DNA from 3 places in the Streptomyces sp. NPDC001401 genome. Region 3 is predicted to be linked to each of the others. Evidence: predicted binding sites of a transcription regulator. Region 3 holds the regulator's gene; each other region holds the start of a gene.
The links. Region 3 encodes HspR, which represses chaperone genes until heat shock. Its sites were predicted from a motif close to TTGAGNNNNNNNNNCTCAA; they were not measured.
Positions count from the first base shown of each region.

Region 1: dnaK (molecular chaperone DnaK) is a predicted target of HspR. The motif match lies at 6,742-6,760, and genes of this name have one in related genera.
Region 2: lon (endopeptidase La) is a predicted target of HspR. The motif match lies at 5,996-6,014, and genes of this name have one in related genera.

Region 1 covers NZ_JBIAWI010000003.1:689,454-699,309, forward strand. The annotation lists gene ACFY10_RS15075 (helix-turn-helix domain-containing protein) at 1-257, shown strand, start outside; gene ACFY10_RS15080 (helix-turn-helix domain-containing protein) at 641-1,504, shown strand; gene ACFY10_RS15085 (SAM-dependent methyltransferase) at 1,545-2,357, shown strand; partial or broken gene ACFY10_RS15090 (molybdopterin-dependent oxidoreductase) at 2,550-3,429, shown strand; partial or broken gene narY (nitrate reductase subunit beta) at 3,431-3,610, shown strand; gene narJ (nitrate reductase molybdenum cofactor assembly chaperone) at 3,610-4,104, shown strand; gene narI (respiratory nitrate reductase subunit gamma) at 4,101-4,823, shown strand; gene dnaK (molecular chaperone DnaK) at 4,827-6,695, opposite strand; gene ACFY10_RS15115 (OsmC family protein) at 6,838-7,266, opposite strand; gene ACFY10_RS15120 (alkaline phosphatase family protein) at 7,340-9,349, opposite strand; gene ACFY10_RS15125 (hypothetical protein) at 9,502-9,856, opposite strand, start outside.
Region 2 covers NZ_JBIAWI010000004.1:44,880-54,735, reverse strand. The annotation lists gene ACFY10_RS15510 (spermidine synthase) at 1-591, opposite strand, end outside; gene ACFY10_RS15505 (ATP-binding protein) at 835-3,966, shown strand; gene ACFY10_RS15500 (hypothetical protein) at 4,048-4,422, shown strand; gene ACFY10_RS15495 (hypothetical protein) at 4,419-4,853, shown strand; gene ACFY10_RS15490 (rhomboid-like protein) at 5,000-5,770, shown strand; gene lon (endopeptidase La) at 6,037-8,451, shown strand; gene ACFY10_RS15480 (lysozyme) at 8,525-9,349, opposite strand; gene ACFY10_RS15475 (MarR family winged helix-turn-helix transcriptional regulator) at 9,598-9,856, shown strand, end outside.
Region 3 covers NZ_JBIAWI010000010.1:37,837-47,692, reverse strand. The annotation lists gene ACFY10_RS29865 (alpha/beta hydrolase) at 1-108, shown strand, start outside; gene ACFY10_RS29860 (enolase C-terminal domain-like protein) at 105-1,382, shown strand; gene ACFY10_RS29855 (PLP-dependent aminotransferase family protein) at 1,379-2,578, shown strand; gene ACFY10_RS29850 (carbon-nitrogen hydrolase family protein) at 2,593-3,378, shown strand; gene ACFY10_RS29845 (sugar ABC transporter substrate-binding protein) at 3,371-4,486, opposite strand; gene ACFY10_RS29840 (PA14 domain-containing protein) at 4,782-6,440, shown strand; gene ACFY10_RS29835 (heat shock protein transcriptional repressor HspR) at 6,527-6,976, opposite strand; gene dnaJ (molecular chaperone DnaJ) at 6,982-8,160, opposite strand; gene grpE (nucleotide exchange factor GrpE) at 8,218-8,877, opposite strand; gene dnaK (molecular chaperone DnaK) at 8,874-9,856, opposite strand, start outside.

The DNA of each region.
Region 1 (9,856 bases), on a different contig from region 3:
AACCACTGCGGGCGTTGTACGAGGAGGTGGCGGCCTACCCGGTGCCGGAGCCGGATCACGACCGCGAACCGGCGGAACCTGTCCCCTACTTCGCGCTCCCGATGCAGATCGAGCACGAGGGCCGGACGCTGTCCTTCATCTCCTCCATCTCCACCTTCAACACCCCCATGGACGTGACGGTCGCCGAGCTGGCCATCGAGACGCTCCTCCCGGCCGACCCGGCGACGGTCAAGTACCTTCAGTCGCTGATGCCCTGACGGGCTCCCGCCCACCGGACGGCCCTACGTGGCAAGCGCCTCACCACCGAACCCGTGAGACTGTCGGCGGAACATGAAACACTGCTTCGCGCATACTTCGGCGCGTGGGTCTGTCCGGCGGAGCAGGTCGGCTGCAAGGAACGACGCTTGTCGGCCGACCCGAGCGGGGTCATGGGGGTCCCCTCGCTCGAGCGAATTCGAGAGTGGGGGAGCGTGCAGCTGCAAGGCGGAGGAGCCGTGTCGATCAGCCGCTGCCGCGGCGTGCGACGCGGAGCGTCGGCAACCGACGACAACGCTGCTGGGGGCACCCCCTCTGAGGGAGTGCGTGCCAGGCCCCGCGACGCCGAGCTGATCCGCCGGACAGACCCTTGGGGAGGCGTGGCGTGAGTGAGCGGCGTCCCGCGCCCACTGTGGGCCAGGTGGTGCTCGGAAGGCGCCTGCAGGAACTGCGGGAGGCCGCCCGGCTCAAACGCGAGGAGGCCGCACGCGTCCTTCGGGTGGCCCCCGCGACCGTACGGCGGATGGAGATGGCCGAGGTCGCCCTGAAGATCCCGTACGTCCAGGTGCTGCTGGAGACGTACGGCGTCCCGGACGACGAGGCGGCCGCGTTCGTCGCCCTGGCCGAGGAGGCGAACCAGCCGGGCTGGTGGCAGCGGTTCCACGACGTGCTGCCGGACTGGTTCAGCCTGTATGTGAGCCTCGAGGGCGCCGCCACCATCATCCGCTCCTACGAGCCGCACTTCGTGCCCGGGCTGCTGCAGACCGAGGAGTACGCGCGTGCGGTGATGGAGGCGGGCACGGTCGGGCAGACCGGGCCCGAGACCATCGAGCGGCATGTGTCCCTGCGGATGGCCCGGCAGCGGCTGCTGGACCGCCCGGACCCGCCCCACCTGTGGGTGATCATGGATGAAACGGTTTTGCGGCGCCCGGTGAGCATCCGCGGCGAGGTGATGCGGGACCAGCTGGACAAGCTGCTGGAGTTCGCCGAGCGGGACCGGGTCACGCTGCAGATCGCCGAGTTCAAGGACGGCCCGCACCCGGGGACGTACGCGCCCTTCACGCTGTTCCGTTTCGGCGAGCCCGAACTGCCCGACATGGTCTTCACCGAGTACCTGACCGGCGCCCTGTACCTCGACTCGCGCAAGGAGGTCTCCGCGCATCTGGAGGTCCTCGACCACATGACGGCGCGGGCCGCGTCGGCCCAGCGCACGAAGAAGATCCTGCGGGAGTTCCGCCAGAACTTCTGAGTCACGCAGCACCTTTCCCACCTCGAGGAGAAGACACCGCATGACCGGATCCGACGCCGCACCGCAGATCGACACCAGCCGGCCGCACCCTGCCCGCGTGTACGACTGGTGGCTGGGCGGCAAGGACAACTACCCGGTGGACGAGGAGCTGGCCCGGAAGATCCTCGCCCTGGACAACACCGCGGTGCGCGGGGCACGGGCCAACCGGAGGTTCATGCAGCGGGCTGTCCGCGTCGTCGCCGAGGCGGGGATCCGTCAGTTCCTGGACATCGGCACGGGCATCCCCACCGAGCCCAATCTGCACCAGGTGGCGCAGGCCGTGGCGCCGGAGTGCCGGGTCGTGTACGCGGACAACGACCCGATCGTGCTGCGGCACGCCCAGGCGCTGCTGCGCGGCTCCGCCGAGGGCAGCACGGACTATGTGCACGCGGACGTGCGGGACATCGACACCTTGCTGCGGCAGGCCGCAGAGTCCCTGGACTTCTCGCGGCCGGTCGCGCTGTCGCTGGTCGCGCTGACCCACTACCTGGGCGAGGAGACCGACGGCGACGACGTGCACGGCCTGCTGCAGAAGTACGTCGCGGCGCTCGCACCCGGCAGCTACCTGATCCTGTCGCAGGTCACGCCCGACCTGAATCCGGAGGCCATCGCGAAGGCGGCCGGCGCCTTCCGGGCCGGCGGCACCCCCTTCTACCCCCGCTCGGTCACCGAGTTCCAGCGCTTCTTCGAAGGCCTGGAGCTGCTCGGCCCCGGGGTGATCCCGGTGACGGGATGGCGCCCGGAGGCCGAGGACGTGGCGGCGCAGGCGGAGGGGATCGTGCCCGTGTATGCGGGGGTCGCCGTCAAGCGCTGACGTCTGGTGCTATGTGACATGGCACTGCGTGGAATACGACATGGCACCACGGTGGAATGTCACACAGCACCACGGTGGAATGTGACATAGCACCACCCCCTCGCCCATGCACCCGTACGGCTGCCGTGAACAGGTGCGCTCCCGCGCCCGCCCCTAGCGTCGAAGCACGGGGTGAGCAAGGGAGCCACGCACGTGAGCGACACGCGAATACCGCCCACCGAGCCGGGGGCGGCGCTGCTCCGCGCAGGACGGTTCTTCCGCCCCGGCACCCCGGCCCCCGACCTGCACAGCATCGCGCTCACCGGCGGACGCGAGGCGGACGCCTTCTACCGGGACCGCTGGAGCCACGACAAGGTCGTGAACTCCACCCATGGTGTGAACTGCACGGGCTCCTGCCGCTGGAAGCTGTACGTCAAGGACGGCATCATCACCTGGGAGACCCAGCAGACGGACTACCCGTCGGTGGGCCCCGACCGTCCCGAGTACGAACCCCGCGGCTGCCCGCGCAGCGCCGCCTTCTCCTGGTACACCTACTCGCCGACCCGCGTGCGCTACCCGTACATCAGGGGCGTGCTGCTGGAGCTGTACCGGGAGGCTCGCGCCCGGCTCGGGGACCCCGTGCTCGCCTGGGCGCACATCCAGAGCGACCCCGAGCGCCGCCCGCCGTTACCAGCAGGCCCGCGGCAAGGGCCGTCTGGTGCGGGCGAGTTGGGACGAGGCGGTCGAGCTCGTCGCCGCCGCGCATGTCGACCTTCCCGTCGCCTCCCCGCAGGTGTTCGGCGACCAGACCGACGTACCGGAGTCGGGCGACTGGTGGGACGCGGCGTATCTGATGATGTGGGGCTCGAACGTGCCGGTCACGCGCACGCCCGACGCCCACTGGATGGCGGAGGCCCGCTACCGCGGCCAGAAGGTCGTGGTCGTGGCGCCCGACTATGCGGACAACGCCAAGTTCGCCGACGAGTGGCTGCACCCGCACCCCGGCACGGACGGAGCCGTCGCGCTGGCGATGGGGCATGTGATCCTGAAGGAGTTCTTCGTCGACCGCGAGACCTCCTTCTTCGCGGACTACGCGGCCGGAGGAGTCGGCGCTGCCTGCCGAGTGCAGCCTCGACTACGACGGCGGGCCGGGCATGGGCGGCGACGGGCCGTTCGGCCGGGACTCGGGGCGCAGGCAGCTGCCGCTGGTGTCGGTGGAGAACTTCCACGCACTGCGCAGACGCCAGACCACGGACGATGCGAAGGAGACCTGATGCCCTCGGACGCCGTGCTGTACCAGGCGGCAGCGCTCTGCCTGACCTATCCCGACGACGACTTCCGCGCCCGGCTGCCGCTGCTGCGTGAAGCAGCCCCGCAGCTGCGGGAGTTCACGGACCATGCGGCCGTCACTCCACCCCAGGAGCTGGCCGCCCACTACGTGCAGGTCTTCGACTTCAAGAACCGGCACAGCCTCTATCTGAGCTGGTGGCAGGACGGCGACACCCGGCGGCGCGGCATGTCGCTGGTCCGCTTCAAGGACGTCTACCGCGCCGCCGGCCTGGAGTTCACCGGCGAGGAACTGCCCGACTTCCTGCCCGCGGTACTGGAGTTCGCGGCCCGCACCGGCGACACGGACCTCCTGACGGAACACCGCGAGGCCCTGGGACAGCTCAGGGCCCGGCTCACCGACTTCGGCACGCCGTACGCATCCGTCCTGGACGCCGTGTGCGCCACCCTGCCGATCCCGCACACGGAGGTGCGCTCATGACCATGCTGCTGTGGGGCGTCCTGCCGTACGTCGCCCTCACCCTGCTCGTCGCCGGCCTGATCTGGCGCTACCGCTACGACAAGTACGGCTGGACCACGCGTTCCTCGCAGATGTACGAGTCGAAGCTGCTGAACATCGCCTCCCCGGCCTTCCACTACGGCATCCTCTTCGTGCTCGCGGGCCACCTGGTGGGCCTGTTCGTCCCGAAGTCGTGGACCGACTCGATCGGCGTCGGCGAGCACACGTACCACCTCTTCTCGCTCTACGGCGGCACCGCGGCCGGCGTGCTCGCCCTCGCCGGGATCCTGCTCCTCGTCCACCGCCGCCGCACGCACGCCCCGGTCTTCCGGGCGACGACCGTCAACGACAAGCTCATGTACGCCGTGCTGCTCGCCGCCATCGCCATGGGCATGGCCGCCAAGCTGACCCACGCCTCCGGCGACGGCTACAACTACCGTGAAACCATTGCCCCTTGGGCCCGCAGCCTGTTCACACTGCAGCCGAAGACGGACCTGATGGAGGGCGTGCCGGTGCTGTACCGGGTCCACGCGACGATCGGCATGGCGCTGATCGCCCTGGTGCCGTACACCCGCCTGGTCCATATGTTCAGCGCGCCGGTGCAGTACCTGTTGCGCCCGTACGTGGTGTACCGCAGCCGCGACCCCGGGCAGCTGGGGCCGCGGCCGGAACGGCGGGGCTGGGAGAAGACGGGAGTCTGACGTCTACGCTGCGCCGCCCTTCGTGTCGTCGCGTTCCTCGTCGACGATCTCCGCGTCGACCACGCCCTCCTCGTCCTGCGGTGAGGTGTGCTGTTCGGTGCCGCTGCCGGAGGGGCCCTGGTCGGCCTGGGCGTACATCGCCTGGCCCATCTTCTGGCTGACGGTGGCGAGTTTCTCGACGCCGGTGCGCAGCTCGTTGGTCTCCGCGTTCCGTTCCAGCAGGCCCTTGAGTTCCGTCGCCGCCGCTTCCACCTCCGACTTGGTGTCGGCGGGGATCCGGTCCTCGTTGTCCCGTATGAACTTCTCGGTCTGGTAGACGAGTTGTTCGGCCTGGTTGCGGGTCTCGGCGGCCTCGCGGCGCTTGCGGTCCTCCTCCGCGTGCTGCTCGGCCTCCCGCATCATGCGGTCGATGTCGTCCTTGGGGAGCGCGGAACCGCCGGTCACCGTCATCTTCTGCTCGCGGCCGGTGGCGAGGTCCTTGGCCGAGACGTGCATGATGCCGTTCGCGTCGATGTCGAAGGCGACCTCGATCTGCGGGACCCCGCGCGGGGCGGGCGGCAGACCCGTCAGGTCGAAGACTCCCAGCTTCTTGTTGTACGCGGCGATCTCACGCTCGCCCTGGTAGACCTGGATGCCCACCGAGGGCTGGTTGTCCGTGGCCGTCGTGAAGATCTCCGAACGCCGGGTCGGGATGGTCGTGTTGCGCTCGATCAGCTTCGTCATGATGCCGCCCTTGGTCTCGATGCCGAGGGACAGCGGGGTGACGTCGAGGAGGAGCACGTCCTTGACATCGCCTCGGATGACGCCCGCCTGCAGGGTCGCGCCGACGGCCACGACCTCGTCGGGGTTGACGCCCTTGTGCGGGTCCTTGCCGGTGAGCTCCTTGACCAGGTCGGTGACCGCGGGCATCCGCGTCGAGCCGCCGACGAGAATGACGTGGTCGACCGCGGCAAGCTTGACGTTCGCATCCTTGACCGCCTGGTGGAAGGGGGTCTTGCAGCGGTCGAGGAGGTCGGCGGTGAGCTCCTGGAACTGGGCGCGGGTCATCTTCTCGTCGAGGTGCAGCGGCCCCTCGGCGGAGGCGGTGATGTAGGGCAGGTTGATCGTCGTCTCGGACGAGCTCGACAGCTCGATCTTGGCCTTCTCGGCGCCCTCGCGCAGCCGCTGCAGCGCCATCTTGTCCTTGCCGAGGTCGATGCCGTACTGCCCCTGGAACTTCTTGACCAGGAACTCGACGACCCGCTGGTCCCAGTCGTCGCCGCCGAGGTGGGTGTCGCCGTTGGTCGCCTTCACCTCGATGACGCCGTCGCCGATCTCGAGGAGCGACACGTCGAAAGTGCCGCCGCCGAGGTCGAAGACCAGCACGGTCTGCTCCTCGCCGCGGTCGAGGCCGTAGGCCAGGGCGGCCGCCGTCGGCTCGTTGATGATCCGCAGGACCTTCAGGCCCGCGATCTCCCCGGCCTCCTTGGTCGCCTGCCGCTGTGAGTCGTCGAAGTACGCCGGTACGGTGATCACCGCGTCCGTGACGTCCTCGCCGAGGTAGGACTCGGCGTCCCGCTTCAGCTTCTGGAGCACCCGCGCGGACAGCTCCTGCGCCCGGTAGCGGGTCCCGTCGACGGAGCCCTGATCCGGGAAGCGCCAGGCGGCGTCCCCCATGTGCCGCTTCACCGAGCGGGCCGTCCGCTCCACGTTGGTCACGGCCTGCCGCTTGGCCACCTCCCCGACCAGCACCTCCCCGTTCTTGGCGAAGGCCACGACCGACGGTGTGGTCCTGGCCCCCTCCGCATTCGCGACGACCGTGGGCTCGCCGCCCTCCAGCACGGCCACCACCGAGTTCGTGGTCCCTAGATCGATCCCGACCGCACGTGCCATCTCGGTCCCCTTCCGCCAGGGCACTTCTCAGACTCCAGCACAAAACTTGAGTGCGCTGTTGTCAATGCCGTGTACCCGGAAACGCGGATGCCGCGCACCCGAGTGCGGGGGCGCGGCACCGAGAGGCGTGCAGCCGTGGGCTTCAGGACAGCTTGGCCGACAGCGTGATCGTCGTGCCGGTGAGGGCCTGGCTGACCGGGCAGTTCTTCTTGGCGTCCTCGGCGGCGGCGACGAACGCGTCGTTGTCGATGCCGGGAACCGTGCCCTCGACGGTGAGGTGGATTCCGGTGATGCCCTCACCCGGCTGGAAGCTGACGTCGGCCGAGGTGATGAGCTTGGTGGGCGGGGTGCCGGCGCCGTTCAAGGCGTGCGACAGCGCCATGGAGAAGCAGCTGGAGTGCGCGGCGGCGATCAGCTCCTCGGGGCTGGTCTTGCCGTTCGCGTCCTGAGAACGCGAGGCCCACGTGACCGGCTGCGCCTCGATGGCACCGGAGGAGTCGAAGTTGACGACACCGCTGCCCTCGATCAGGCTGCCTTCCCAGACGGTGTGTGCGGAGCGCGTGGTTGCCACGGTGAATCCTTCCGAATTCCGGGTGTTGCTTGGGATCCCATCCGATCACATTCCGGCTCACCGCAGCCGGATTTCAGGCGGCCCGCTCCTGCTCGCCCTCGTCGGTGACGGGCACCTGAGGACCGTCCGTCTCCCACAGCCAGCGGCGCAGTATGTGGTGGATGTGCTCGGCGCCGACGATTTCGCGCCCGTCCTCGACCGGCTCGGAGAAGGCGACCGGGGAGAGCAGGAAAGGTCTTCCCTGTGCGCCGCCGAGCCCGCCGTGCGAGCCGATCTGCTCCTCGAAGGCGAGGACTTCGCCGTCGGCCGGGTCGTGGAAGGAGTTGACCATGATGTCGGCGGTGTGCGGGAAGGAGTGGGTGCGGCGCACGGCGTCGGCGGCGCCGGGGCCGAACGCCTCCAACGGGCCCGGCTTGTCGTCGAGTTGGTCGAGCGGTATCTCGGCGCCGTACGCGCCCAGCACGACCCCGCCGTGCTCCTCGCTGCGGACCAGCAGGAAGCCGACGCCGGGGTGGTTGGCGAGGGTTGTCAGCAGCGCGGGATGGCGGGCGTCGATCTCCTCCTTGCTCATCCGGTGCGGCACGTCCGGGAAGGAGACCAGGCCGAGGTTGCCGGAGGCCAGCACGAGCGGCTCCGAGCGGCGGCGGGAGGGGCGGTGCTGTTCGCCGCCCTCCTCGACGGGCCGGCGCAGCGCCGCGCGCACGGCCGCGCGGGCCTCGGCGCCGCTGTGCGTGCGCTGCGCCCTGCGGGGTACGGGGAGGCCGCAGCCGGCCCGCACCAGATCACCGAGGCCGAGCCCGTAGCGGGCGCGGAAGGTCTCGCCGGGGCTCTGGCCGTGGTCGGACAGGACGACGATCCGGTACGGCCGCGGGGCGTGCTCGGCGACGTTCGCGATCAACGCCAGGGCGCGGTCGAGGCGATCGAGGACCTTCTCCGCGTCGCGGCTCGTCGGCCCGGAGTGGTGCGCCACTTCGTCGTACGCCACCAGGTCGGCATAGACGGCGGTGCGTCCGGCGAGCATGTCGCCCATCACCGCGGCGACCACGACGTCCCGCTCGACGACGGTCGCGAAGGCGCGGACGAAGGGGTAGAGGCCACCGCGTGCGACGCGCGGGCGCTGCCTTCTGATGCGGGCCCGGATGGACTGGCCGCTCTCGCGGCCGACTTCGGCGACGAAGGACATGGCGGTGCGCACGGCGTTGGCCGGGTCGGAGAAGTACGCGAAGTAGCCCGCCCGGGACCGGTTCTCCCGGCCGCGGCGGCGGGTGGCGATCGACAGCACCAGGGCCTGCTCGTCGGCGCCGCCGCTGAAGAGGTTGCCGCGGCTCGCGCCGTCGGCGGTGAGGAGGCCGCCGTCGCCGGTGTGCTCGACGGCTCGGCGCTGGAGTTCGGCGGCGCTCGTCGGCCGGTTGCAGACCATCACCTCGCGGCTGTCCTTCTCGTACCAGCGGAACGCCGGAATGTCGTGGTTGCTGCCGTGCAGGATGCCGAGCTGGCTGGCGCCGGTCTGGCTGGACCAGTCGGTGCGCCAGGGGGTGAGCCGGTGGGTGCTCTCCAGCCATCTGGCGACGGTGGGCATCACGCCCTTGCCGACCGCGGCCAGGAGTACGTCGTGGCCGACGCCGTCGAGTTGCAGGAAGACCGTGCCCGGGCTGGACGGGCCCGGCGGCCGGCTTCTGCGGCGGCGGTCGGCGAGGCGGTAGAGGCGGCGCCGGTACGCGTCGTCGTCGCGCACGGCCAGGGCGGCGCCGGTCGCGGAGGCCACGGCGGACATCACGGCGGCGACGATGACGGCGGTCTCGGGGGCGGCCTCGCTGTCCCCGGACGGGTTGATGCGCAGGGCGACGAGCAGCAGCGATCCGTTGAGGAAGAACACCAGCAGCCCCAGGACGAGCGCGGGCACGAGCAGCAGCAGCCGGACCAGCAGCGGCCACACCAGCGCCGACAGCAGACCGAAGGCACCGGCGCCGAACGCGGCCGTGACGGCGATGCGCGTGGCGCTGTCGCCGTTCGCGGACTGCAGCTGGAAGTCGGGCAGGATCCCGGCCAGCACGAGCATGGTGACCGTGGAGACCGCCCACACCGCGACGCTCCGCCCCACCTGACTGGCGACCCGCCGCCAACGCCCGCCACGCACGCCCAGCCCACCTCACGTCCTGGCCCGTCGTCGATGCGGGCCTGTACTTCAGACTGTCACACGGGTCGGACAATCCGGTCCGTCACCGGGAGCGGGCCTCAGCGCCCGTCGTATCCGGCCGTCGGCATCGACAGACGCCGATGCACCCGTGCCTTCATCTGGGCGTCGTAGCAGGGCTCCTCGAACCCCACCGTCTCCACCCGCACCCCGCGCCGCGTGCACTCCGCGGTGAACTCCTCGACGGACGACAGCGCGCTCTCCAGCACCCGGCGGCTGGGCGCCACGAACAGATCGATCCCCGGCCGGACGCCGTCCCACAGCACACAGTGGTCGGCCCGCAGTCCCCGCACCAGGAGCTCCCTGCTGACTTTGTAGCCCCGCTCGGCGGCCCAGCGGGCGCACATCGCGTGCTGGCTGCGGGAGTCCACCAGGAAGGGATCGGCGTCCAGCTCC
Region 2 (9,856 bases), on a different contig from region 3:
ATTCCGCAAGGTTTCTTCGAAATCCGGAGAGGGCTTGGCGGACCACACGACCAGCACCCCGCCCGGCTTCAACACCCTTGCGCAGCTTGTCAGTCCGGCGGGTGAGTAGAGATCGTCGTTGCCCTCGGTGACGGTCCAGTCGGGGCCGTTGTCGACGTCCAGGCAGAGGGCGTCATAAGTGGCGGATGTCTCACGGACGTAAGTGATCAGATCCGTTTCCACGATCGTTGTGCGCGGATCGGCGACGGCCCGTTCCGAAAGGGCCCCGAGAGGGCCGTCGAGGTGCCAGTCGATGATGGCGCGCTCGCGCTCCACGACCGTGATCACGCCCCAGCGCGGGTCGGCCGCCGCATGTGCGAGTGAGAAGCCCACACCCAGGCCGCCGATCAGCACGTTCGGCTCCGTGCGGGGGCCCAGGGCGGCGAGCGCGGCGTCCACGAGGAGCCGCTCCGAGCGGCCGTCCGAGGTGTCCATCAGAAAGCAGCCGTTGGCGATGATCTGCAGTAGCTCGCCGTGCCGGCGCAGCACGACCTCGCCGTAAGGGCCCTCGCGACGGTCCAGGACCACAGGGGTGTCGTAGGAGGCGGTCATGGCTCCATCCTGCATGAACGCTCCGCTGGTTGTGCCGGTTTGCGGCTGCGCCGCGGGGCGATTGGTTGTCGAGCGTCTGCGGGGCCGTCGTGGCTTGTCGCGCCCACGCGGCGGAGCCGCATATCGATACAGCCCCGCGCCCCTATAGGGGCGCTGCCGATCCGCAGCGGATATTGGCTGGCCTGCTTACGCTCGGAGCAGTGCGAGTGCCGTGAGGTCTGTTGGAAGTGCGTGGTGGCTGCCATGGCCGCGAATTACCCGTTCGTGGGACGTGAGGACGTGCTGGGCGAGCTCCGGGCGGCCCTGGAACGTGCCGCGTCCGGCAGGGGCGGGCTCGTCACCCTCACCGGACCCGCCGGCGCGGGCAAGACCCGTACCGCCGAGGAGGCCGCCGCGCACGCCGACGGCTTCCGCACCCTGTGGACCTGGTGCCCGCCTCAGACCGCGGGGCGCGCCTTCCGCCCCTGGTCACGGCTGCTGCGGGAGCTGGTCGCGGACGACGTGGCCTGCGGCCGGCTGGTGGCCGCGTCACCGCCGCTACGGGCGCTGGTGTCCGGCGCGGCCACCGGCGCCCTGCACGGAGCCGACCCGGAGACGGCACGGCTGCGACTCACCGGCGATGTCTGCGAACTCCTGGCCACGGCTGCCCGCCGCCGCTCCCTGCTCCTGGTACTGGACGATGTGCACGCCGCCGACGCCTCGTCGCTGCGGCTGCTGCTGGAGACCGCGGACGCGGCCCGCACCTGCCCGGTCCTGCTGCTGGTGACGGCTCGGGACGAGGATGCGGCCTGGGGGGACGGTGGGTGGGCGCGGGCTCAACTGCTGCGGCGGGGGCGTTCGTTGGGGCTCGGGCCGCTGGGGGAGCGGGACGTTGCGGCGTTGGTCGAGGCGGTGACGGGGGCCGCTCCGGAGGCGGATGCGGTGCGTTCGCTGGTACGGCGTACGGGCGGGGACGCGTTCTTCGTCACCGAGCTGCTGCGGGCCGGGAGTTGGGGCGCGGCGCCGCCCGGGAACTCCTCGGTCGCCGTCCGGGCCGCCGTACGGGACCGGTTGGCGGTCCTGACCCCGCGGGCCGCGCGCGTTCTGGACGTGGCCGCCGTCCTCGGCACCCGCTTCCGGCTCGACGTGCTCGCCGAGGCCGCCGAGGTGCCGCTGGGCGAGGTGCGCACGCTGCTGGGCGAGGCCGCCGGGGCCGGGCTGCTGGCCGAGGCCGGGGCCGACCGCGGTGCCTTCCGGCACGACCTGCTCCGGGACGCCGTGTACGACACTCTCACCCCCGCCGATCGCGCCGCCCTCCATCACACCGCCGCGGAGGTCCTGGCCGGTTACGCCCGCCGCGGCCGCGACACGGGCCCGGCGGAAGTGGCCCACCACCTGCTGTTGTCCGGCCCGGAGCAGGCGGGGGAGGCCGCGAGGTACGCCCACGAGGCGGCGGTGCGGGCGGAAGGGCTGTTCGCGTTCGAGGATGCGGCTCGGTGGTACGAGCGGGCGGTGGAGGCGTGGGGCCTCCAGGCGCCCGGACACGACGAGCCCGTAGACCCCGCGGAACTCGCAGAGCTCGTAGAGGTGCTGCTCGGGCTCGGTTCCGCGCGGCTCGGGGCCGGGGAGCCGGGTGCCGCGCGGGCGGCGCTGCTCAGGGCCGCCGGGCTGGCGCGGGAGGCCGGGCGGGCCGATCTGCTGGCGCGGGCCGCGCTGGGGCTCGGGACCGGGCCCGTCGGTTTTGAGGTCGACCTCGAGGACCGTGAGCAGCTCGACCTGCTGACCGAGGCCCGCGCCGCCCTCGCCGCCGAGCCGAACCACGCGCCCCTGCGCGCCGCCGTCACCGCACGGCTCTCGCTCGCCGCCGGGCTGGTCGAACCGGAGAAGCACCGCATCGCCCTCGCCGAGGAGGCCGTCCGCACCGCCCGCGAGGCCGGCGATCCGGCGACCCTCGGCCCGGCCCTCGCCGCGCTGTGCGACGCCCGGCCCGGCCCCGACCACTGCCGCGACCGGCTCGACTGGTCCACGCAGATCGTGACGACCGGCCGCGACCTGCGTGACCCGGTGCTAGAACTCCTCGGCCGGCGGCTGCGGTTGGTCGCGCTGATGGAGACGGGCGAGTTCGCCGGGGCCGATGCGGAGGCGCTGGCGTACGAGACGGCCGTACGACCGCTGCGGCGTCCGCTGTACGCCTGGTACGTGCCCCTGTGGCGCGGGGCGCGGGCCCTGATGGAAGGCAGGTACGACGACTGCGCCGCCGCGCTCGACGAGGTCGAGGAACTGGGCCGCAGGGCCGGCAGCGCGAACGCCGCCATGCTCGCCGTCACCCAGCGCTGGTGCCTGTACGCCGAGACGGGCGACACGGCCGGCCTGGAGCGGGTGCGGGCGGAAGCGACCATGCTGGAACGCTCCCCTATGCTCTGGCCCCGCGTCTCGCTCGCGCTCGTGGCCGCGCAGTTCGGCCGGCTCGACGAGGCCACGCGCCGCCTGTCGGCCGTCGCACCCCGGCTCGGCGGTGCGCCCCGGGACAGCGAGTGGCTGCCGATGCTGGCGCAGGCCGCGGAAACGGTCGCCGCCGTGGGCTCCCACCCGTCGGCACCCGTCCTCTACGACCTCCTCGCCCCGTACGCCGGCCTGTTCGCCGTGGAGGGCATCGGCGCGGCGGTGCGCGGCCCGGTCGACCGCCATCTGGCGCTGCTGGCGGCGGCCCTGGGCGACACGGACCGCGCCCGAGAGCACCGCGAGAGGGCACTGCGGGCCGCCGGGGCGGCGGGCGCGGTCGCGCTGACGGAGCGCATCGGGGGCGAAACGGCGCACACCTCTCCCGAGCCCCGACTCGACACCTCACCCGAGCCCCTTCCCGACACCCCCCTCTTCCAGCGCGAAGGCCCCCTCTGGCACCTCCGTTACGCCGGTCGTGCCGTCCGGATCCCCGACAGCAAGGGGCTGCGCGACATCGCCGTACTGCTCGCCCGGCCGGGTACTCCCGTGCCGGCCGTCGAGCTGGCCGCGCCGGGATCCGCTGCCACCCAGGGCGACACCGGTGAGGTCGTCGACGCCGCCGCGCGCGCCGCCTACCGGCGCAGACTGCGGGAGTTGGAGGAAGAGGCGCAGGACGCCGACGACGCCGGGGACGCCGTGCGCTCCGCGCGGATCGCCGTCGAGCGGGACGCGCTGGTCGGGCAGCTCGCGGCCGCGTACGGCATCGGGGGGCGGGTGCGCCGTACCGGTTCGACCGCCGAGCGCGCCCGTACCGCCGTCACCGCCCGCATCCATGCCGCCGTGCGCCGTGTCGCCGACGCCCACCCCGAACTCGGCCGCCATCTGGAGAGCGCCCTGCGTACCGGCACCCTCTGCGTCTACCAGCCGGAACAGCCCCCGCTCTGGCGTCTGTGAGGCCCCGTCGCACACCGTGCCGCCCGATCTCACGCCTCCTTCGTAAAAGCAGGCAAGAAGCAACGAAGGAAGGCGAGCACCATGCCACGCACAGCCAAGGCCGAGGCCGAACTCAAGGTCGACGAGCCCGTCATCGAGGGGCGCTACGCCGAGCTCGGCCCGTACACCGTCGGGTACGAGACCATGAAGGAGGACATGGACCCGGCCCCGCTCTTCCGGGGCCTGCCCGACGACCGCTGCCAGTGCCCGCACTGGGGCCAGGTCGTCTCCGGCAAGCTCGTGTTCCGGTACGCCGACCACGACGAGGTCTTCCACGCCGGCGACGCCTACTACGGCGCGCCCGGCCATCTCCCCCTGGTCTTCGCCGGCACCGAGATCGTCGAGTTCAGCCCCACCGCGGAGCTGAACCGCACGATGGAGGTCATCGGCCGCAACCTCGCGGGAGCGCAGTCATGACCACCGACACAGACACCGGCACCGGCACCGGCACCCGCGTCGAGGAACTCGCCGACCTCTTCGTACGGTTCCTGGAGACCAACACCGCCCCGGACGGGCTGTTCACGGACGATGTCTTCCTCGACCTGACGGTTCCCCAGTGGCGGCTGCAGGCCTTGGGCCGCGACGAACTCGTCGCCGTACGCCGCCGCAGTCACCCCTTCCTCGGCACCGTGCCGCGCCACCGCGTCGACGCCACGCCGAGCGGCCTCGTCCTCGAGTTCGAGGAGCAGTGGGAGGACGAGCAGGGCGGCACCTGGTACTGCAGGGAGCTGATGCGCGCCGACATCCGCGACGGCGCCATCAGCGAGGCGTCCGTCTACTGCACCGGCGACTGGGACCCGGCGACACAGGCGGCGCACGCGAAAGAGGTCGACCTCCTGCGCCCGTGAACAATCCCATTCAGGGGGCTATGGGTGCGCTCTGACGCAGAAAAAGCATGAGAGGTTGCTGTGAATCGCCTCTCGCGTGGCGTCGGTCACAGACAGGGACCCCTGTGGTTGCGAAGGGTGGGGCGCAACGGAAGGAGCGCCGCAACGTGGAACCCATCGCGACGGCCGACAAGGAGTCCTCGGTCGCGCCCCTTCCCGACGTGTCCGGACTCCTGGACGGAATGCCGCGTCAGCGCGGCCCGGCGACCATCGCCGGACCGACCGTGCAGGTGCCCGTCCCCGCGACCCGCACCCTTCGCCCCTGGCGCCTCCTGCCGACCCCCACCGGCACGCCGTTCACCTTCCTCTACGCGGTGGTCCTCGCCCTCACCTCACTGATCACCACGTACGCCGCCCCGTCCCTGGTGGACACCCTGCACCAGGCCTCCAGCACGGACGTCGCGCACCTCGTGCAGACGCCCGTGCTGGTGCTGATCACCAGTGCGCTGTGGATCGCCGGCGGGATCGCGTCGCCGTACGTGGTCTGCTTTCTGCTCGTCCTGACGGCACTGGAGCGGCGGATAGGCGGGGCGCGCACCGCTGTCGTCTTCCTGCTCGGGCATGTCCTGGCCACGCTGGCGACCGAGGTCCCCGTGGGGCTGGCCGTGCTCGTCGGACATCTCCCCGACAGTTCCCTGCACCGTCTCGACTACGGCATCAGCTTCGGCGTCGCCGCCAGCGTCGGCGCCCTGGCCGGGCTGCTGACGCCCTGGCTGCGCTGGCCGGTGCTCGTCCTGTTCGGCTCCATGCTCGTCGAGGACCTGATCGAGTTCACGGACCCGATGACCAACTGGGGCCATCTGATCTCGCTGGCGATAGGCATCGCGACCTGGCCGATGATCCGCCGCTGGTACCGAACGGCCACGGCGACGGCCTAGGAACACCCCTCCGCCCGCTTGCAGGCGCTTCCTGTGAGCGGCGTTGCGGATTCTTTTCACCCCCCTCCGGCGTTCTCCCTTCAGCCCGTCCGGCGTTTGAGGACGAGGCCCTTCAGGGCCGAAAGGCGGGGGTCTGGGGGCTGCAAGCCCCCAGCAACGCCCACCTCACCGCCGTGATCGCTGACAGCGAACGGGGCCCCGGGAACATTCGCGGAGCGCCACGCATTGAGTCGGCATAACTCAACTTGACTGCCGGAGGGTAGATCATGGCTTCGACGTCCACATCGCTCACCCTGCCCGTGCTGCCGCTCGACGACGAGGTCGTGCTGCCCGGCATGGTGGTTCCGCTGGACCTGAATGACGCCGACGTACGCGCCGCGGTGGAGGCCGCCCAGGCCGCTGCCCGGTCCGAGCCGGGAAAGCCCAGGGTTCTGCTGGTGCCACGCATCGACGGCACATACCCGGGCACGGGTGTGCTCGGCACCGTGGAGCAGGTCGGCCGGCTCGCCGACGGTGACCCGGGCGCCCTGATCCGCGGCCGCGGCCGGGTGCGGATCGGTGCCGGTACCACCGGCCCGGGTGCGGCGCTGTGGGTCGAGGGGACGAGGATCGACGAGAGCGTGCCCGAGCCGCAGCCCGGTCACGTCACCGAACTGGTCAAGGAGTACAAGGCCCTCGCCACCGCCTGGCTGCGCAAGCGCGGCGCCTGGCAGGTGGTCGACCGGGTGCAGGCCATCGACGATGTCTCCGCCCTGGCCGACAACTCCGGCTACTCGCCCTTCCTGACCACCGACCAGAAGATCGAACTGCTGGAGACCGCCGACCCGGTCGCCCGCCTCAAGCTCGCCACCCAGCACCTGCGCGACCACCTCGCCGAGCAGGATGTCGCGGAGACCATCGCCAAGGACGTCCAGGAGGGCGTCGACAAGCAGCAGCGGGAGTTCCTGCTCCGCCGCCAGCTGGAAGCCGTACGCAAGGAACTGCGCGAGCTGAACGGCGAGCAGGACGGCGAGGAGTCCGACGACTACCGCGCCCGTGTGGAGGCCGCCGACCTGCCGGAGAACGTCCGGGAGGCGGCGCTCAAGGAGGTCGACAAGCTGGAGCGGTCCAGCGACCAGTCCCCCGAGGGCTCCTGGATCCGCACCTGGCTGGACACCGTCCTCGAACTCCCTTGGAACGAGCGCACCGAGGACGCGTACGACATCCAGGGCGCCAAGGCGATCCTCGACGCCGAGCACGCCGGTCTGGAGGACGTGAAGGAGCGCATCACCGAGTACCTGGCGGTGCGCAAGCGCCGCAGCGAGCGGGGCCTCGGTGTCGTGGGCGGCCGGCGCGGCGGTGCCGTACTGGCCCTCGTCGGCCCGCCCGGCGTCGGCAAGACCTCGCTCGGCGAGTCCGTCGCGCACGCCATGGGCCGCAAGTTCGTCCGCGTCGCCCTCGGCGGCGTGCGGGACGAGGCGGAGATCCGCGGCCACCGGCGTACGTACGTCGGCGCGCTGCCCGGCCGTATCGTCCGTGCGATCAAGGAAGCCGGCTCCATGAACCCGGTGGTCCTGCTGGACGAGATCGACAAGGTGGGCTCGGACTTCCGCGGCGACCCTGCTGCCGCCCTGCTCGAGGTCCTGGACCCGGCGCAGAACCACACCTTCCGCGACCACTACCTGGAGGTCGAACTCGACCTGTCGGACGTGGTGTTCCTCGCCACGGCCAACGTCCTGGAGGCCATCCCGGAGGCCCTGCTCGACCGTATGGAGCTGGTCCGCCTCGACGGCTACACCGAGGACGAGAAGGTCGTCATCGCCCGCGACCACCTGCTCCCGCGCCAGCTGGAGCGGGCGGGGCTGAAGTCGGACGAGGTCTCCATCGACGAGAGCGCGCTGCGCAGGCTCGCCGGCGAGTACACGCGCGAGGCGGGCGTACGCACCCTCGAGCGGTCCATCGCCCGCCTGCTCCGCAAGGTCGCGGCGCAGCACGAACTGGGCGACCGGGAGCTGCCGTTCACCATCACGGACGGCGAACTGCGCGCCCTGATCGGCCGCCCGCACCACGTGCCCGAGTCCGCCCAGGACCCGGCGGAGCGCCGCACGGCGGTCCCGGGTGTGGCGACGGGTCTCGCGGTCACGGGAGCCGGCGGAGACGTCCTCTTCGTGGAGGCGTCCCTGGCCGACCCGGAGACGGGAGCGGCAGGCCTGACCCTCACGGGCCAGCTGGGCGACGTGATGAAGGAGTCGGCGCAGATCGCCCTGAGCTTCCTGCGCAGCCACGGCGCCGAACTGGAGCTGCCGGTGGCGGACCTGAAGGACCGTGGAGCGCACATCCACTTCCCGGCGGGCGCGGTCCCGAAGGACGGCCCGAGCGCGGGCGTCACGATGACGACGGCCCTGGCGTCCCTCCTGTCCGGCCGCCTGGTCCGCACGGACGTGGCGATGACGGGCGAGGTCTCGCTGACCGGCCGCGTCCTGCCCATCGGCGGGGTGAAGCAGAAGCTGCTCGCCGCGCACCGGGCGGGCGTCACCACGGTGATCATCCCGAAGCGCAACGAGGCCGACCTGGACGACGTCCCCGCGGAGGTGCTGGACAAGCTCGACGTCCACACCGTCACGGACGTCCGCCAGGTCCTGGAACTGGCCCTCGCGCCCGCCACGAGCGACGCGAAGCCGGAGGTTCCGGTGGCGGCGTGACGGACGTCATCGGATAGGGGAAGGCCCGGGTCCCGTGAGGGGGCCTGGGCCTTCGCCGTGCATACGGGAAGTATCAGCCGTTGGCCAGTGCCTGCACCCGATCCAGCGCCCCGTTGAACCTGTCGTGGTCGCCGACGGTCGGGCCGGACGAGGTGTACTGCCACATCGTGTAGTAGCTCCAGCCCGCCGGCAGCGTCCCCGCATCCGACGCGTAGCGCGCGATCCACAGCGGGTTGGCGGACGCGAAGCCGCCGTAGTTCCCCGTGCAGTCGCTCCACCAGCTCGTCGCCGTGTAGATCACGGCATCTCGTCCCGTGCGCGCCTTGTACGTGCTCAGGAAGTCGGCGATCCAGCTGACCATCGCGCTCGCCGACTTGCCGTAGCACTCGGCGCCGTAGGGATTCCACTCGATGTCGAGGGTGCCGGGGAGGGTCTTGCCGTCCTTGGACCAGCCGCCCCCGTGGTCGACGAAGTAGTTGGCCTGGGTGGCGCCGCTGGTGGTGTCGGGGGTCGCGAAGTGGTAGGCGCCGCGGATCATGCCGACGTTGTAGGAGCCGTTGTACTGCTGGGCGAAGTAGGGGTTCGTGTAGTACGTGCCTTCCGTCGCCTTGGTGTAGGCCCACTTGACCCCGCTGCTCCACAGGGTCGACCAGCCGACGTTGCCCTGGTGGCCGGAGACGTCGACGCCCTCGGTCTGGGTGACGGCGGTGGGGGCGGGGGTGCCGCTTCGGCCGTCGTGGGCGAGGACGCCCATGCCCATGTGGGCGGAGCCGCGGGGCGGGTGGGTGGCGGCGGAGGCCGGGGCGGCGAAGGGCAGGGCGAGGGAGAGGGCGGCGAGCAGGAGTCCGGCGGGGAAGAGGCGCAGGGGGCGGACCGATCCGGGTCTGTGCACGGGCATGGCGTGCCTCCGAAGGCTCGGTGATGCTCGGTGGAGGGTAGCGCTGAGGTGCCGGTGTATTGGGGATGGCGTGCTGGCGTGGGCATGCCAGTCATTGCCTGGTAGAGAAGCTATGCACGTAGAAGAGCGGGTGGGAAGAGGGGCCGGAGGCTGCCGTTGGTCTAGCCCTGCGAAATACTGACGGAGCTGCGGCGACGGCGGCATTTGGCGGAAACTTTCAGGACCGGGAAACCGAGGCAGGGGCTGACGTGCACGAAGGCCGAAACGGGGACGAGCGCCGACTCTCGTCCCAGGCGTCACCGAGTGGCGCGGACCAGGAGTACCTGTCCCTGGAGCGCGAACTGACGGTGCTGCTGCGGCGCGCCCGGGCGAGCCAGGGCGAGATGGCCCGCGAGGTCCACCCCGACCTGGAGTCCGCCGCGTACGGCCTCCTCGTACGCCTCGACGAGCACGACCGCCTGCGCGCCACCGAACTCGCCGCCTACATCGGCGTGGGCAAGGCCACCA
Region 3 (9,856 bases):
GCGATCGCCGTCGACTTCACGGACTCGGGCCACTACGTCGAGTTCTCGGCGGCCCGGCACCGCTACTGGGACTGGCTCGCGCAGACGGCGGCCGGGAGCACGCGATGACGGCCGGTCTGCCCGTCCCGCTGGAGGTGTTCACCGCCGAGGTCCCCATGGCCCGTCCCTTCGCGCACGCGGCGCACGCGCGCCGCACATCCCGTTCGGTCCTGGTCCGCTGCACGCTGGCGGGCTCGACCGGCTGGGGCGAGGGAGCACCGCGGACGTACGTCACCGGGGAGAGCCTGGAGTCGGCGGTGCATGCTCTGCTGCACGCCCAACTCCCGGCGTTGGAGGGGGTGTTCACCGGCCTCTCCTTCGAGTCCGGCGTCCGCGCCCTCGACACCCTCGACCTCCCCGCGGCCCTCGGCGCCCCCGATCACCCGGCCCCGGCCGCCGCGGCCGCCCTGGAGACGGCCCTGCTGGACGCCTGGTGCCGCGCCCACGGCCGGGACGCGGCGGACGCCCTGGCCGTGGTGGGCGGAGAGGTGCTGCGCCCCGAACCGCAGGTCCCGGTTTCCGCACTGGTCGTCGACTCCAGCCGAACGCCCGCCGAGTTGCTCGGCGCGCTGCCGGAGGAGGCGCGCTCCCGGCTGACCCACGTCAAGGTCAAGGGCCTGCCCGACCCGGCAGCGACCCGCGAACTCGTCGTATCCGCAAGGGAGTTCACCGAACCGTCCCGCACCACGGTCTCCGTCGACGCCAACGGCGTCTGGTCACCCGACCAGGCCCTGCACGCGGCCACCCTCCTCGCGGACGCCGTCGACTGGCTGGAGGAGCCGACCCGCCCGCGCGACTGGGCCACCCTGCACCGCATCCAGCGGGAGGCCGGCTGTCCCGTGATGCTGGACGAGTCGGCGGTCGTCCCCACCGACCTCGACGAGGCGATCGGGCACGCGGCGGCAACGTACGTCAACGTCCGCGTCTCCAAGTGCGGCGGCCCGCTGGCGAGTCTGCGCATGCTGCGCCGTGCCCGCACCCTCGGCCTGCGCGCCCAACTCGGCGTACAGGTGGCCGAGGTGGGCCCGCTGTGGGCGGCGGGCCGGCTGCTCGCGGCCCATGTCGACGGCCTCGTCGCGGTCGAGTCCGGCCGTCAGGACGAGTGGTTCGCACCGGACCTCACCGTGCCGCCGTACGAGATCGACCGCATCCGCCACCGCGCAGCCCCGCTGCCGGGCCCGGGCTTCGGCCTGGTCCCGTCGCCCCGTCTCCTGCGGGCGCCCCAAAGGGGCGCGGGGAACGGCGCGATCAGCCACAACGAACCCGCAGACGGACAACGACCCATCCCCGCGCAACCCGCGGAGCGCCCCGTACCCGCATTCACGACAAGGACACCCGCATGACCACCGCACTCACCGTCCCCGCCCCCGACACCCTGATCTCCTCCCGTATCTCGTCGCTCTCCCTCTCCTCCCCCTACGCCGTCCCCGCCCGCAAGCCGGGCCTCGACTTCGTGAACCTCGTCAGCGGCGCCCCCGCCGTGGAAGCGCTGCCGCTCGCCGAGATCAGGGAGGTCACGAACGACCTGCTGGCAGGACCGGACACCGGCGGACCGGCCCTCGCATACGGCCCCAACGCCGGTGATCCGGCCCTGCGTTCGCTCATCGCCGCCCGCGAGGGCGTGGACCCCTCCCGCGTGCTGATCACCAACGGCGGGCTGCACGGCACCGCACTCGCGCTCCAGGCGGTGGCCGAGCCGGGCGACGTGATCGTCGTGGACGACCCGGTCTTCCCCGACACGATCCGCATCATCGAGAACACCGGCGCCGACATCCACCCCGTCCCGGTGGGCCCGCACGGCCTCGACGTCGACGTCCTCGCCGAGCGGCTGCAGGGCGGGCTGCGCCCCAAGGCCGTCTACACCGTGCCGGACTTCCACAACCCGGCCGGCGGCCTGCTGCCGTACGAGAAGCGTCTGCAGCTGGTCGAACTGGCCGAGCGGTACGGCTTCTTCGTGCTGTCCGACAACCCGTACCGTCACTTCGCGCCCGACGGCCGCAGCGAGCCCGACTTCCCGCTGGACAGCGACCGGGTGGTGGTCGTGCAAACCTTCGCCAAGACGCTCGGCCCGGGGCTGCGCCTCGGCTGGCTGATCGCACCCGAGTGGCTGGCCCCGCACGTCATCAACCTGCGCCGCCGCTACGACTTCCAGAGCTCGACCCTCTCGCAGGCCATCGCCCGCACCCTGCTCGCCCGCGACGGCTGGTTCGACCAGCTCCTCGCCCGGGGCCGGGACATCTACCGCGAGCGCGCCGAACTCACGGTCCGCAGCCTGCGCGAGGCCGGCGACCGGCTGGAGTTCGACGACCCCGCGGGCGGCTTCTTCGTCTGGGCGAAGGTCAACGGCGGCCTCCCGGCCGCCGAGTCGCTCGCCGAACGCGCGCGGGAGGCCGGGATCGTCTACTCCGTCGGCACCTTCTACGACCCGCTCCAGCAGGGCCGATACGCCGACCACGTACGGATCGCGTACTCGGCCGCCCGGCACGACCACCTGGTGGCCGGCCTGGACCGCCTGACGTCCGTCCTCAAGTCCCTGTGACCGCGCCCGCATCCCTGCGGGTCGCGCTCGGCCAGATCGGCAGCACCGCGGACCCCGCGGCGAACCTCCTCCTCGTCGAGAAGGAGGTCGCCCGGGCCGCGGCCGCGGGGGCGCAGCTGCTGGTGCTCCCCGAGGCGACCATGTGCCGCTTCGGCGTACCACTGCGACCGGTCGCCGAGCCGCTGGACGGCCCGTGGGCGACCCGGGTGCGGGAGCTCGCCGCCGACGCCGGACTCACCGTGGTGGCCGGGATGTTCACCCCTGCCGCCGACGGCCGCGTCCACAACACGGTGATCGTGGCCGGACCGGGCGGACCCCTCGGGCACTACGACAAGATCCATCTCTACGACGCCTTCGGGCAACGCGAGTCCGACACGGTCGCGCCCGGCACCGAGCCGCTGACCGTGGACGTCGCCGGCGTCCGGGTCGGCGTCGCCACCTGCTACGACATCCGCTTCCCCGGCCTGTTCACCGAACTGGCCTGGCGCGGCGCCCTGGTGACGGTCGTGCCCGCGTCCTGGGGCGCGGGCCCGGGCAAGCGCGACCAGTGGACGCTGCTGGCCCGCGCCCGGGCGCTGGACTCGACGAGCTTCGTCGTGGCCTGCGGTCAGGCCGATCCGGGCGAGGCCGTGTCCGGGCCGGCCCCCACGGGGGTCGGCGGCAGCCTGGTCGTGTCACCGCTCGGCGAGGTCCGCGCAAGGCTCGGCCCGGCTCCGGACTTCACGGCCGTGGACCTCGACCTGCGGGAGGTGAGCCGGGCCAGAGAGACGATCCCCGTACTGGCGAACCGAGTTACTTGAGGCCGATGGCCGCGCACTCCGACGAGTACTTCGAGGTGCAGATCTGCGAGATCTTGTAGATGCCGTCCGCGACGACCGTCGACTTGATGTTCTTCCTCGTCAGGGCGGTCACGGTGACGAGCTGCGCCGGGATGCCCTTGTTCGTGGGGCTGTCGACCGTGTCCTGGGTGAGGGCGTCGAACTCGATCTCCTTGCCCTGGACCTTGGCCACCGCCATCTGCGCGGCCGCCGCGGCCTCCTGCGGGTACGACTTGTAGACGCTCATGTACTGCTCGCCCGCGACGATCCGCTGCACGCCCGCAAGCTCCGCGTCCTGGCCGGTGAGCGGCGGCAGCTTCGTCACGCCGGCGTCCTCCAGGGCCTTGACGATGCCGGCGGCCATGCCGTCGTTGGCGGCGTAGACGCCGGCGATGTTGTTCTTGCCGATCGCGTCGATCGCGGCCTTCATGTTGGCCTCGGCGTTCTTCGGGTCCCAGTCCTTGGTGTCGTACGACTTGGCGACCGTCACCTTTCCGTTGAGCTCGGACAGGGCGCCCGCCTTGAACTGCTTGGCGTTCGGGTCGGTGGGCGAGCCGTTCATCATGACGATCTTGTCGGAGGTGTCGACGTTGCTGCCCAGCGCCTCGAGCAGGGTGCGGCCCTGGACCTCGCCGACGAGCTCGTTGTCGAAGGAGATGTACGCGTCGATCGGGCCCTCGGCCAGCCGGTCGTAGGCGATGACCGGGATACCGGCGTCCTTCGCCTTCTTCACCTCACTGGCGATGGCGTGCGAGTCCACGGCGTCCAGCAGGATGATGTCGACCTTCTCGTCGATCATCTTCTGCATCTGGCTCGCCTGCTTGGCCGCGTTCTGGTCGGCGTTGAGGTAGTCGACCTTGCCCTGCTGCTTGGTGAGCGAGGCGACCTGCTTCTTGATGATGGGGTAGTCGAAGTCCTCGTACCGGGTGTTGGCCGTCTCCGGCAGCAGCAGGCCGATGGTGACGTCGTTGCCCTTCGTGGGGCTCGCCGAGCTGCTGTCCCCCGACACGTTCAGCACGCCGCAGGCGGAGAGCGACAGAGTCATCGTGGACGCTGCCACGGCGATGGCGGTACGACGCGTGGGACGCATGGGGGAGCTCACTTATGGTGCCTTCCGGACGCGGGCGCAACATGCGACCCAGATGACTGAAAAGCCAACGCGGAGCGGCCCCCAGGCGTCAAGCGGAACTACTTAACGAGTGCGCAACGCAACACTCCGCTGAGCATGTAAAGACATGGCGGAAAAGCCTCCAAAGGTCCTTTACGGACTCTCCATGCAACCGCAGGCAATCGAAGGGCAAAGATCCGTACAACCAACCCGATTCCTCGCGAGTCGTGATCACGGCAGTTTCCATCAGCCGTTCCCATCCCGACCAGAGGACCGAATGAACCCAGCCAGACCCACGACCGCCGCGGCCACGACCGCCGTCGTGCTCGCCACCGCGGCCGGTCTGCTCTCCGCGACGGCCGCCCCGGCCTCCGCCGCGACCACCTGCACCTCGCCCGTCTTCAAGCGCCAGTTCTTCGCGAACACGTCGTTCTCCGGCACCCCGACGAAGACCGACTGCGACTCCGCAATCGACCAGAACTGGGGTACCTCCGCCCCCGCCTCCGGCCTCCCGAAGGACAACTTCGGCGTCCGCTGGACGGTGACGAGGGACTTCGGCTCGGGCGGCCCCTTCGCCCTGCCGGTCGCCACCCAGGACGGCATCCGCGTCTACCTGGACGGCGTGCGCAAGGTCGACCTCTGGAAGAACGTGTCCACGACGGTCAGGAAGACCGTCAACATCACGATCCCCTCCGGCAAGCACACCCTCCGCGTCGACTACGTCAACTGGACGGGCACGGCGAACGTCTCCTTCGCCTACAAACCCCGCACCTCCGCCGACATCGACAAGGTCAAACCCCTTGTCCCGACCGGGACTTCGGTCTCGTACGACTCCGCGACCGGCAAGGCCGGGCTGACCTGGTCGAAGAACAAGGAGATGGACCTCGCGGGCTACCGCGTCTACCGGCGGCTCAAGGGCACGTCGTTCGGCGCTACGCCGCTCGCCACGACCACCTCGACGTCGTACACCGACACGACCCTGCCGGTGACCGGCGACACGTACTACTACGAGGTGCGTGCCTACGACAGGGCCGGCAACGTCTCGTCCGGCACCGCCGACCAGGCCGTCACCACCGTCGACCGCACCGCCCCGCAGCAGGTCACCGGCCTCACCGCACAGGGCACCACGGCGGGCAACACGCTCACCTGGCAGCCCTCCTCGTCGGCGGATGTCCACCACTACGAGGTGTGGGGCGCCCCGGAGGGGCAGCAGGATCCGGACGGGCCCGAGATCGTGCTCGGCGCGTCCTTCACGGACGTCACCGCCGAGACGGGCACGGCCTACGTCTACCGGGTGCACGCGGTCGACGGCGCCGGCAACGTCTCCCCGGTCTCCGACCCGGTGACGGCCACCCGCCCCGAGCCCAGCGGCACGCCCGCCCCGACCGGCCTCACCGGCACCCTCTACGACGACCGGACCGAGATCCGCTGGGATCTGCCCGAGGACGCCCCCCAGTACCGCGTCTACCGCCGCACCGACGGCGGCTGGACCGCCATCGGCAACCTGCACGGCAACGGCTGGGACGACCGCATCGCTCCGGCGGGCAAGGCGTCCTACTACGTCGTCGCCGTGGATGCCGGCACGGGTGCCGAGTCCGCGCCCTCCGCGGAGATCACCGTCGACCGGCTCACCCCGGCCACCGCCACCGGACCGGCCGCACCGCAGCTGACCCTGGTCTCGGCGGGGATTCCCGCCCGGCAGGCCATCCAGGTCACGGCCGCGCCCGGCGCGGGCGACGAGGGACGGGTCCTGAAGGGCTACTCCTGGGACATCGGCGGCGCCTGCGGCGACAGCGGCACCCGGCTGTCCACCACCGGCTCCATCTCCTGGATCCCGCCCTACAACGGACCGTGCACGGTCACCGTGTACGCCGTCGACGCCTACGGGCGCCAGAGCGAGCAGAGCTCGTCCCTGGAGTTCTTCGTCGGCCGCTGACCTCGTCCGCCGACCTGGTCCGCCGACATACGACAGGGGCCCGGAGGTTCAACCTCCGGGCCCCTTCGACTGCTTGATGCGACGGGTCAGTCGGACTGCTGCCGCTTCGGCCGCCACACCACCAGCGCGCTGGTCTGCTGCACCTCCTGGTACGGCACCAGATCGCGGCGGTACGACGCATGCACCGCCGCCTCGCGCTGCTGCATCGCCGCTGCCGCGCCCTCGACCGCCGACTGGAGTTCGGCGACGCGCTGCTGGAGCGCGGCGACCTGGTTCTCCAGTTCGATGATCCGCTTGATGCCGGCCAGGTTGATGCCCTCGTCCTGCGACAACTGCTGGACGGTGCGCAGCAGTTCGATGTCGCGGGCCGAGTAGCGGCGGCCGCGGCCGGGGGTGCGGTCGGGGGAGACCAGGCCGAGGCGGTCGTACTGACGGAGGGTCTGCGGGTGCAGGCCGGAGAGCTGGGCCGCCACCGAGATGACGTAGACCGGGGTTTCCTCGGTCAGTTCGTACGGGTTGCGTCGACGGCCGTCCATCTCTCTCATGCTCCCTTCGCGGCCTGGAACAGCTCCGCCCGCGGGTCCTCGCCCGCGGTTGCCTCGCGATACGCCTCGAGTGCGTCACGAGCCTTCCCCGTCAGGTCCGCCGGGACACTCACCTCGACGGTGACCAGGAGGTCGCCGCGGGTGCCGTCCTTGCGGACCGCGCCCTTGCCGCGGGCGCGCATGGTCCGGCCGTTGGGCGTGCCCGGGGGCAGCTTCAGGGTGACGGGAGGGCCGCCCAGGGTGGGGACCCTGACCTCGCCGCCGAGAGCCGCCTCCGTGAACGTCACCGGCACGGTGACGGTGAGGTTGTCGCCCTTGCGGCCGAACACGGGGTGCGCGTCGACATGCACCGTGACGTACAGGTCGCCCGCGGGGCCGCCCCGCTCGCCCGGTGCGCCCTTGCCGCGCAGCCGGATGCGCTGGCTGTCGGAGACCCCGGCCGGGATACGGACCTGCATCGTCCGGGAGGACTTCGCACGCCCCGAGCCCTTGCAGACCTCGCAGGGGTTCTCCGCGATCAGGCCGCGGCCCTTGCAGTCCGGGCATGGGTCGGTGAGCGAGAAGCCGCCGCCGGAACCCCGCGCGACCTGGCCAGTGCCGACGCAGGTCGGGCACACCCGCGGGTTGCCGTTCGCGTCGCCGGTGCCCGAGCAGGCCTTGCAGGGTGCCTGCGAGGACATGCGCAGCGGGACCGTCGCCCCCTCGATCGCCTCGGTGAAGCTGAGGCTGACCTCGGTGTCGATGTCCTGGCCGCGCCTGGGCTGGACCCGCGTGGTGCCGGAGCTGCCCCGGTTGAACAGGCCCCCGAAGACGTCACCGATTCCGCCGCCGAAGCCGCCGGAACCCCCGCCGCCCTGGGTGCCGCCTCCGAAGAGGTCACCCAGGTCGAAGTTGAAGGAGCCGCCCGCGCCGCCCGGACCCGGGCGGTAGCCGCCGTTGCCGAAGAGGGTGCGGGCCTCGTCGTACTCCTTGCGCTTCTTGGGGTCGCCGAGTATGTCGTTCGCCTCGGAGATCTCCTTGAAGCGCTCCTCGGCCTTGGCGTTGCCCTTGTTGGCGTCCGGGTGGAACTCGCGGGCGAGCTTCCGGTAGGCCTTCTTGATCTCGGCCTCGGTGGCGTCCTTGGGGACGCCGAGGACCTTGTAGTAGTCCTTCTCGATGAAGTCCTTGGTGCTCATCCCCGACGTCCCTCCTCTCTCATCGATACAGCGGTCGGTACTGCGATCGGTTCAAGCTCAGCCCTCGTCCGGGCCACCGCTCTCCTTGTCGTCGGCCGCCTCGGTCGCTTCTTCGGCCTTGACGGTCTGGGCGCCGGGCTGCGGTTCGGCGACGGCCACCCGCGCGGGGCGGATGGTGCGCTCGCCGATGCGATACCCGGGCTGCAGAATCGCCACGCACGTCGTCTCGGTGACGTCGGGCGCGTACGAGTGCATCAGGGCCTCGTGGATCGTCGGGTCGAAGGGCTCGCCCTCCTTGCCGAACGCCTGCAGTCCCATCTTCGCCGCGACGGTCTCCAGCGACTCCGCGACGGACTTGAATCCGCCGACGAGTTCGCCGTGGTCCCGCGCGCGGCCGATGTCGTCGATCACGGGCAGGAGCTCGGTCAGGAGGTTCGCGATGGCGATCTCCTTGACCGTGATCCGGTCCCGCTCGACCCGGCGGCGGTAGTTCTGGAACTCGGCCTGGAGCCGCTGGAGGTCCGTGGTGCGCTCTTCGAGCGCCTTGCGCACCTGGTCCAGCTGCGCCGTCAGACCGGCGATCTGTACTGCTGCGTCCCCGGCCGGGGCCGCCCCCTCCCCCGAGGAGGGGGAGGCGGCCTTCGGCTCGGCGTCTTCGGGGGTGGCGCCGGAGGGGACGTCGGGCTTCTCGTCGAAGCCCGGAGTCTCCTCCGTCACGCGGCACCGTCCTTGCGCTCGTCGTCCACGATCTCGGCGTCCACGACGTCGTCGTCGGCCTTCGGAGCCTCGGCGCCCGCACCGCCGCCCGCGGCGGCCTGCGAGGCCTGGGCGTCGGCGTACATGGCCTGGCCCAGCTTCTGCGAGACGGCCGCGACCTTCTCGGTGGCGGTGCGGATCTCGGCGGTGTCCTCGCCCTTGAGCGCGGCCTTCAGCTCCTCGACGGACGCCTCGACCTCGGTCTTGATCTCGCCCGGGACCTTGTCCTCGTTGTCCTTGAGGAACTTCTCCGTCTGGTAGACGAGCTGCTCGCCCTGGTTGCGGGACTCGGCGGCCTCGCGGCGGGCGTGGTCCTCCTCCGCGTACTTCTCGGCCTCCTGGCGCATCCGGTCGACCTCGTCCTTCGGCAGCGAGGAGCCGCCGGTGACGGTCATCTTCTGCTCCTTGCCCGTGCCCAGGTCCTTCGCGGTCACGTGCATGATGCCGTTGGCGTCGATGTCGAAGGCGACCTCGATCTGCGGGACACCGCGCGGGGCCGGCGGCAGACCGGTCAGCTCGAACATCCCGAGCTTCTTGTTGTATGCCGCGATCTCGCGCTCGCCCTGGTAGACCTGGATCTGCACGGACGGCTGGTTGTCCTCGGCGGTGGTGAAGATCTCGGACCGCTTGGTCGGGATCGTCGTGTTCCGCTCGATGAGCTTCGTCATGATGCCGCCCTTGGTCTCGATGCCGAGGGACAGCGGGGTCACGTCGAGGAGCAGGACGTCCTTGACCTCACCCTTGAGAACACCGGCCTGCAGGGCGGCGCCGATGGCGACGACCTCGTCCGGGTTGACGCCCTTGTTGGCGTCCTTGCCGCCGGTCAGCTCGCGGACGAGCTCGGCGACGGCGGGCATACGGGTGGAACCGCCGACGAGGACGACGTGGTCGATCTCGTTGATGGAGATGCCGGCGTCCTTGATGACGTTGTGGAACGGCG